Regions from separate parts of the Gottfriedia sp. NPDC056225 genome, predicted to be linked through region 1. Evidence: a T-box and tRNA genes for the amino acid it is inferred to sense, from the RefSeq annotation. Region 1 holds a T-box; the other holds one or more tRNA genes.

Region 1 (3,622 bases):
GACGAACCACTATCGAACCATACATCCATGATATCTTTTTCTTTAGTAAATTTACCATTTGGTGAACTAGGATGTGTAAAGCCTTCTGGTAATAATTCTTTCGCTTCTTTTTCAAACCAAATATTTGAACCATGCTCTTTAAATAAGTTCGAAACGTGTTCAATTGTTTCTTCAGTAATAATTGCTTCTCCGTCTTCAGCATAAAATACTGGAATTGGTACTCCCCATACACGTTGACGTGAAATACACCAATCTCCACGATCACGAACCATGTTGAATAGACGAGTTTCTCCCCAATTTGGGAACCATTTAGTATCTTGAACAGCTTGCATTAATTGATCACGAATTGCTTCAATTGATGCGAACCATTGTGCTGTTGCACGGAAGATTATTGGTTTTTTCGTTCTCCAGTCATGTGGATATGAATGTGTAATGAATTGTAATTTTAATAAAGCACCTTTTTCTTCTAATGCATTTGTAATTTCTTTATTTGCTGCATCATAGAATAAACCTTCAAAACCAGGAGCTTCTTTAGTAAGTACGCCTTTTTCATCTACTGGACAAAGTACATCTAAACCATATTGTTGTCCAACACGGAAGTCATCTTCACCATGACCAGGAGCTGTATGAACACAACCCGTTCCAGCGTCAGTTGTTACATGATCCCCTAAAATTACGACTGAATTACGATCATATAAAGGATGTTTACATACGATGCCTTCAAGCTCAGAACCTTTGAATGACTTTTCAACTACTGCATCTTCCCAGCCTAATTCTGTTGCTACAGATTCTCTTAGTTCACTAGCAACGACAAATTTATCACCGTTTACAGCAACTACATCATAGCTTAATTCAGGATGTAAACATACAGCTAAGTTAGCTGGAATTGTCCAAGGTGTTGTTGTCCAAATAATGAACTTCTCTCCACCATTTAATACATCTTTACCATTTTCAACAGCAAATGCAACATAGATTGATGCAGAGCGCTTATCTTGGTATTCGATTTCTGCTTCTGCTAATGCTGATTCACTAGAAGGAGACCAATATACCGGTTTTAGACCTTTGTAGATTAACCCCTTAGTAGCCATTTTACCGAATACTTTAATTTGTTCAGCTTCATATTCTTTTTCAAGAGTAATATATGGGCGGTCCCAATCTCCTAAAATCCCTAAACGTTTGAATTGCTCTTTTTGGCGTTCTACTTGCTCGTAAGCATATTCCTCACAAAGTTTACGGAATTCTGCTACTGACATTTCTTTACGATTTACTTTTTTATTTGCTAAAGCTTGTTCAATTGGTAAACCATGAGTATCCCAACCTGGAACATAAGGAGAACGATATCCATTCATATTATAAAAACGAACAATGAAATCCTTTAGAACTTTATTAAGTGCATGTCCCATATGAAGGTCACCATTTGCATAAGGCGGTCCATCATGTAAAATAAATGATGGTTTTCCTTCGTTATGCTTTTGTACAGTTGCATAAAGATCTTTCTTGTTCCATTCGTCTTGAATTTGAGGCTCACGTTGAGGTAAATTTCCTCTCATTGGAAATTCAGTTTTTGGCATAAGTAACGTATCTTTGTATTCCATTTGCTTTCCTCCATTTTTAACTATTTCAAAGTTGTATCTAAAAGCTAGTTTATTAATATATTTCCTAATAGGTTTTACTAGCTTGTTTAGCATTTTAAATTCCACATTAACGCATTGTATCCATCTTACCCGCCTTTTATTAGTGGAATCATCTATTTATTAGAGCTTCAAATGCATTAATTTAATGCTTTTGTTTCAATTTGATGGATTTTAAATATGTAAAATAAATCGTTGATGAATACAAAAAAACCTTTCGCATCCCAAAAAAGGGACGAGAAAGGTTTCCCGTGGTACCACCCTAATTGACAACAAAAATTATTCTTTATTGTCCTCTTAGCATCCGTAACGTGAATGACACGTCTTTTCTTACTTAAGTTCAGAAAAGCACTCTAGGGTGATTTTCCTCCTAAATTCTAGATCAAGCTTACACTGTCCTTGACTCGCTAACTAGTTTTATAGAAGTACTCTTCCCTATCACCGATTTACTATTAATATCTAATAAATTATATGTAAAACTTTAGAAATCGTCAAGGCTTATGCGATTAGTTTGCAATTTCCTCTGTTTCTTTTTCATCTAAAATATGATCCCAATCTTCATGACCTAACATTTCTAATTGAGTTTCAATTGCCATTCTTAAACGTGTTCGGAAAACTTTTGATTGTTTTTTAAGTTCTTCAAACTCCATTGTGACTTTTCTAGATTTAATTAAAGCTTCATTGATAATACGATCAGCATTCTTTTCTGCTTCTTTAATAATCAATTTAGCTTCTTTCTGAGCACTACCTTTAACATCTTCAGCAGCTTCTTGGGCAATCAAAATCGACTTATTTAAAGTTTCTTCTATCGTAGAAAAATGCTTTAATCTTTCTTTCATATCAAGAATTTGTTCCTCTAACTGTTTCTTCTCACGAATAACTAATTCATAATCTTTAATAACTTGATCTAAAAACTCATTCACTTCGTCTTCGTCATAACCACGAAAACTTTTGCCAAATTCTTTATTATGAATATCAAGTGGTGTTAAAGGCAATTAAGCCACCTCCATGTATGTTCTTTATTAATAGGTTATAATAAATTTTCGACAGTTTCTACGTTTTTCCTTCTACAATTTCTGAGCTATTTTTTAATCCCGTAGTTTATCCGCCATTTTTCCTTTTTTGACAAGCCGTCAATCGATTGTAACATGCCTCTTCCAAAGCCTTTAACTGAGAATAAATCTCCTTCTTCACATATGAATGATGTAGAATCAATGATTCGCTGATTTACTTTTACATGCTCAGCTTTAATTAGCATTTGAGCTTTTTGCCTAGATATATTATAAAACTCACTTAATAAAACATCTAATCGTAATGACGATACAGTTCCATTACTAGTTTGCCAATTATCATCTGATTCAATCAACTCTTTAAATGAAATTCTCATTAATTTAATCGGCGACTTTCCTACAGAATTCAAGTTATTTTCTACAAAACTTGCAATTTCTTCTGCAACTATTAATTGGATTTTATCATTTTTTATTAAAATATCACCAAATTTCCCTCTAGTTATTCCTAATGACATTAATGTACCTAGTACTTGTCGATGTGATAATGTGTGAAATTTAGTTGCATAATTTAACTCAAATGCTTCTAAAGAATAATCTTCTTCTTCTGGTGTGTAGTAGCTTGGGTAAATAATTGCGCGTTTTCGTTCACTATCTAATCGTCCACCAAAAAACGCGACATGACAATCTACTTGGTTTCCAATAACTGATTGCAAAATCGCTTGTTCCCTTAAATCGAGAAAATCGGTTAACTTTATTGAATAGCGTTCGATTACTTGTTCTTTCCAACTTAGCACTTGGTCTACGAAAACATGTTCTTCTTTGCGATAGTGATCATAAATACTCATAAATGTGGTCCTCTTTTTCATTAAACTGTCATTATTAATTAAAAAAGAGAACCTGTTAGATTCTCTTTTTAGAAGAAACTTTGAATTTGTCTTATTCCGTCAATGGCAAAATTAAGCGCTATAAATGCTACAATTG
Region 2 (3,622 bases), on a different contig from region 1:
TTACTTACTCCTACTTCAATTGCTAACCGATCTAAAGATAAACTACTTCGATACTCTTTTTCAATAAAGCGTTTGGCTGAAAAAATTATATCCTCCTCACTTGTGTGAAGTAAGTCAGGTTGACATCTTTTGCATGGACGATAACCATCATTTATTGCTAATGAAAGTGATGGATAAAACGATACATTTTCTATTAAAGGGGTTCTTGACTTACACGAAGGCTTACAACAGATTCCAGTAGACTTTACTGCATAAATAAAAACGCCATCATAGTTTTCATCACATTCCTCAACTGCAGTCCACATAACTTGATTATTTAATCCGTTCATTCGATCACTCACCTCATCTTTAGCTATTCACATTTTAGCATCAAGATCCTTCGCTAGCTTTCAATTTCTTGCTTTCTAATTTCAGATTAAATATTAAGGGTAAGTATAAAGAAGGAATGACTTTAAATATAGTCTATCTCCTAACAATTCTCTCAAATTGAAAATCTTTTCTATTTTTCCGTTAAAGTATTTAAAGATATTCATCATTTCATAAACAAATTATAGAAGTAAAAACAGTTGTTGAAGATTCCATAATAGTAATAATATTTATGAATAATACTGATATTGCAATTAAGTGCTAGGATATAATCGTGTTGGAGTTTAAACTAAGTGATACGGCTATTAGTTTTAAAGTGAGAAATATGTATGTAACCCGAATGAAGTTCAAAGGAAGAGTGCAGGTTTACACCATGGAGAGCTACTTCTGAAATGCGTTGTTTCTATTACTATATTTGTAAAAGAGATTGAAAATATTTTGCACGTATGTGGAAATATTTATTTGTTTGTTAGTATCTATAAACACAAATTATCTTTTCTAATTATAGATGTGATTAATTGATTTTATTAAAGAACTAGGGGATGAATTCGATTGGGACAATAATACTGAGTTGAATGAAGGATTAGTAACGAATGCCCTTTTAGATGATGAAATTAAAGCGTTTAAAAAAGCAGAAGAATAATCAGACTATTTTATAAAGTGAATATTCTTGGCTTTTATATTAATAATTAGGTTCGTCCATTTTTTTTTCAAAAAGCATTTTATTTGAGAAGTTCACATTAAAACATTTTCATTATTTGGGAATATTACGTTTAACGTTACCTATTCGGAGTTTAAGATGGATGCTCTATATAAATAGCTCTAGAAGGCATCTATTTGTCCAGTTATACTACTGAAAACCACCATTAAATAAGATCCGGTGATATGATTTGCTGCGAGGCGTTATTGGATTCGACTGTTTATATAAATCGAACGGAGTTATCACTGCTACAGTGATGATAGAGGAAATCTTTCTCATATTGTTGTTTGAGTCCCTAATTATAAAGACAAATAAAAAGCTCAGTTACCTGTGTTATCACAAATAACTGAGCTTTAGTTATGACCCGTACGGGACTCGAACCCGTGTTACCGCCGTGAAAGGGCGGTGTCTTAACCGCTTGACCAACGGGCCAAAAAAAAATATGGCAGAGAAGAAGGGATTCGAACCCTCGCACCGGTTACCCGATCTACACCCTTAGCAGGGGCGCCCCTTGAGCCACTTGGGTACTTCTCTATCATAATGGCTCCGCAGGTAGGATTCGAACCTACGACCACTCGGTTAACAGCCGAGTGCTCTACCACTGAGCTACTGCGGAAAAATTAATTATAAATTTAATGGTGGGCCTAAATGGACTCGAACCATCGACCTCACGCTTATCAGGCGTGCGCTCTAACCAGCTGAGCTATAGGCCCATTAAATTTTATAAAAAAGCGGGTGATGGGAATCGAACCCACGACCGAAGCTTGGAAGGCTTCTATTTTACCATTAAACTACACCCGCATAATATGGGGCGACCGATGGGAATCGAACCCACGAGTGTCGGAACCACAATCCGATGCGTTAACCACTTCGCCACGACCGCCATAAAGAGTGCCGACTAAAGGACTTGAACCCTCAACCTACTGATTACAAGTCAGTTGCTCTACCAATTGAGCTAAGTCGGCTTAATTAAATTATTTATCTTAAATATTGTACGTTTCCATAACTAGTTCAACTTATTTAAGATGGTGGCTCGGGACGGAATCGAACCGCCGACACGAGGATTTTCAGTCCTCTGCTCTACCGACTGAGCTACCGAGCCATCTTAAATGGCGGTCCCGACCGGGATCGAACCGGCGATCTCCTGCGTGACAGGCAGGCATGTTAACCGCTACACCACGGGACCATTTGGTTGCGGGGACAGGATTTGAACCTGCGACCTTCGGGTTATGAGCCCGACGAGCTACCAGACTGCTCCACCCCGCGATAATGTGGATACTATTTTAATTAGATCCATGAAGTTTATTTCTTTAAGACCATCCCAATCTCAGGATGTTTATGCAAGTAGCGGCTCGATTGGTATGCTGAAGTAATTCCTTCGAAGCATATTCGTTCGTGCTCCACCCCGCGATAATGTGAATCCTAACTAAGTTAGATTCATTAATATGAGATTTAATAAAAATGGAGGAGTAAGAGGGATTCGAACCCCCGCGGGCTGTTACACCCCTGTCGGTTTTCAAGACCGATCCCTTCAGCCAGACTTGGGTATTACTCCATTGATAAGTGGTGGACCTTGTAGGACTCGAACCTACGACCGGACGGTTATGAGCCGTCTGCTCTAACCAGCTGAGCTAAAGGTCCTAAAAAAAATAAGTAGCGGCGGAGGGAGTCGAACCCACGACCTCACGGGTATGAACCGTACGCTCTAGCCAGCTGAGCTACACCGCCATAATAATTCATTTAAGTTTTCTAAGTGGAGCCTAGCGGGATCGAACCGCTGACCTCCTGCGTGCAAGGCAGGCGCTCTCCCAGCTGAGCTAAGGCCCCATGTTTTAAATGGTCGGGAAGACAGGATTTGAACCTGCGACCCCCTGGTCCCAAACCAGGTGCTCTACCAAGCTGAGCCACTTCCCGTTTAGAATTACAGGTGATACAATATGGCGCGCCCGAAAGGACTCGAACCCATAACCTTTTGATCCGTAGTCAAACGCTCTATCCAATTGAGCTACGGGCGCATATTATAAATGGTACCGAGGGCCGGACTCGAACCGGCACGGGGTCAACCCCCGCAGGATTTTAAGTCCTGTGTGTCTGCCATTCCACCACCCCGGCAGCATATGTGGAGCGGAAGACGGGGCTCGAACCCGCGACCCCAACCTTGGCAAGGTTGTATTCTACCACTGAACTACTTCCGCGTATACTGCTTTTAAATTATAAATGGTGCGGGTGAAGGGACTCGAACCCCCACACCGAAGTACTAGATCCTAAGTCTAGCGCGTCTGCCAATTCCGCCACACCCGCAAATATTTTCTTTTTGAGAAAATGGTGAGCCATGAAGGATTCGAACCTTCGACCCTCTGATTAAAAGTCAGATGCTCTACCAACTGAGCTAATGGCTCAAAAAGAGTGCCGACTAAAGGACTTGAACCCTCAACCTACTGATTACAAGTCAGTTGCTCTACCAATTGAGCTAAGTCGGCATATGGTGGAGGATGACGGGCTCGAACCGCCGACCCCCTGCTTGTAAGGCAGGTGCTCTCCCAGCTGAGCTAATCC

What was found. The T-box of region 1 lies ahead of ileS (isoleucine--tRNA ligase). A T-box ahead of a tRNA ligase gene usually reads a tRNA of that ligase, here a tRNA-Ile.
Region 2: it has a tRNA-Ile gene. The T-box ahead of ileS (isoleucine--tRNA ligase) is inferred to sense a tRNA for this amino acid. The anticodon was not compared.

Annotation. Positions count from the first base shown of each region.
Region 1 is NZ_JBHJTJ010000012.1:86,048-89,669, forward strand. Features, by position in the region: gene ileS (isoleucine--tRNA ligase) at 1-1,595, opposite strand, end outside; T-box leader at 1,860-2,082, opposite strand; gene ACFCYN_RS10650 (DivIVA domain-containing protein) at 2,138-2,626, opposite strand; gene ACFCYN_RS10655 (YlmH family RNA-binding protein) at 2,713-3,486, opposite strand; gene ACFCYN_RS10660 (YggT family protein) at 3,555-3,622, opposite strand, start outside.
Region 2 is NZ_JBHJTJ010000005.1:102-3,723, reverse strand. Features, by position in the region: gene ACFCYN_RS05470 (bifunctional transcriptional activator/DNA repair enzyme AdaA) at 1-329, opposite strand, end outside; tRNA gene ACFCYN_RS05465 (tRNA-Glu) at 1,427-1,498, opposite strand; tRNA gene ACFCYN_RS05460 (tRNA-Ser) at 1,510-1,600, opposite strand; tRNA gene ACFCYN_RS05455 (tRNA-Asn) at 1,608-1,682, opposite strand; tRNA gene ACFCYN_RS05450 (tRNA-Ile) at 1,703-1,779, opposite strand; tRNA gene ACFCYN_RS05445 (tRNA-Gly) at 1,797-1,867, opposite strand; tRNA gene ACFCYN_RS05440 (tRNA-His) at 1,874-1,949, opposite strand; tRNA gene ACFCYN_RS05435 (tRNA-Thr) at 1,959-2,031, opposite strand; tRNA gene ACFCYN_RS05430 (tRNA-Phe) at 2,093-2,168, opposite strand; tRNA gene ACFCYN_RS05425 (tRNA-Asp) at 2,177-2,252, opposite strand; tRNA gene ACFCYN_RS05420 (tRNA-Met) at 2,256-2,332, opposite strand; tRNA gene ACFCYN_RS05415 (tRNA-Ser) at 2,529-2,621, opposite strand; tRNA gene ACFCYN_RS05410 (tRNA-Ile) at 2,631-2,707, opposite strand; tRNA gene ACFCYN_RS05405 (tRNA-Met) at 2,721-2,794, opposite strand; tRNA gene ACFCYN_RS05400 (tRNA-Ala) at 2,821-2,893, opposite strand; tRNA gene ACFCYN_RS05395 (tRNA-Pro) at 2,904-2,980, opposite strand; tRNA gene ACFCYN_RS05390 (tRNA-Arg) at 3,005-3,081, opposite strand; tRNA gene ACFCYN_RS05385 (tRNA-Leu) at 3,092-3,178, opposite strand; tRNA gene ACFCYN_RS05380 (tRNA-Gly) at 3,187-3,261, opposite strand; tRNA gene ACFCYN_RS05375 (tRNA-Leu) at 3,285-3,367, opposite strand; tRNA gene ACFCYN_RS05370 (tRNA-Lys) at 3,390-3,465, opposite strand; tRNA gene ACFCYN_RS05365 (tRNA-Thr) at 3,474-3,546, opposite strand; tRNA gene ACFCYN_RS05360 (tRNA-Val) at 3,550-3,622, opposite strand, start outside.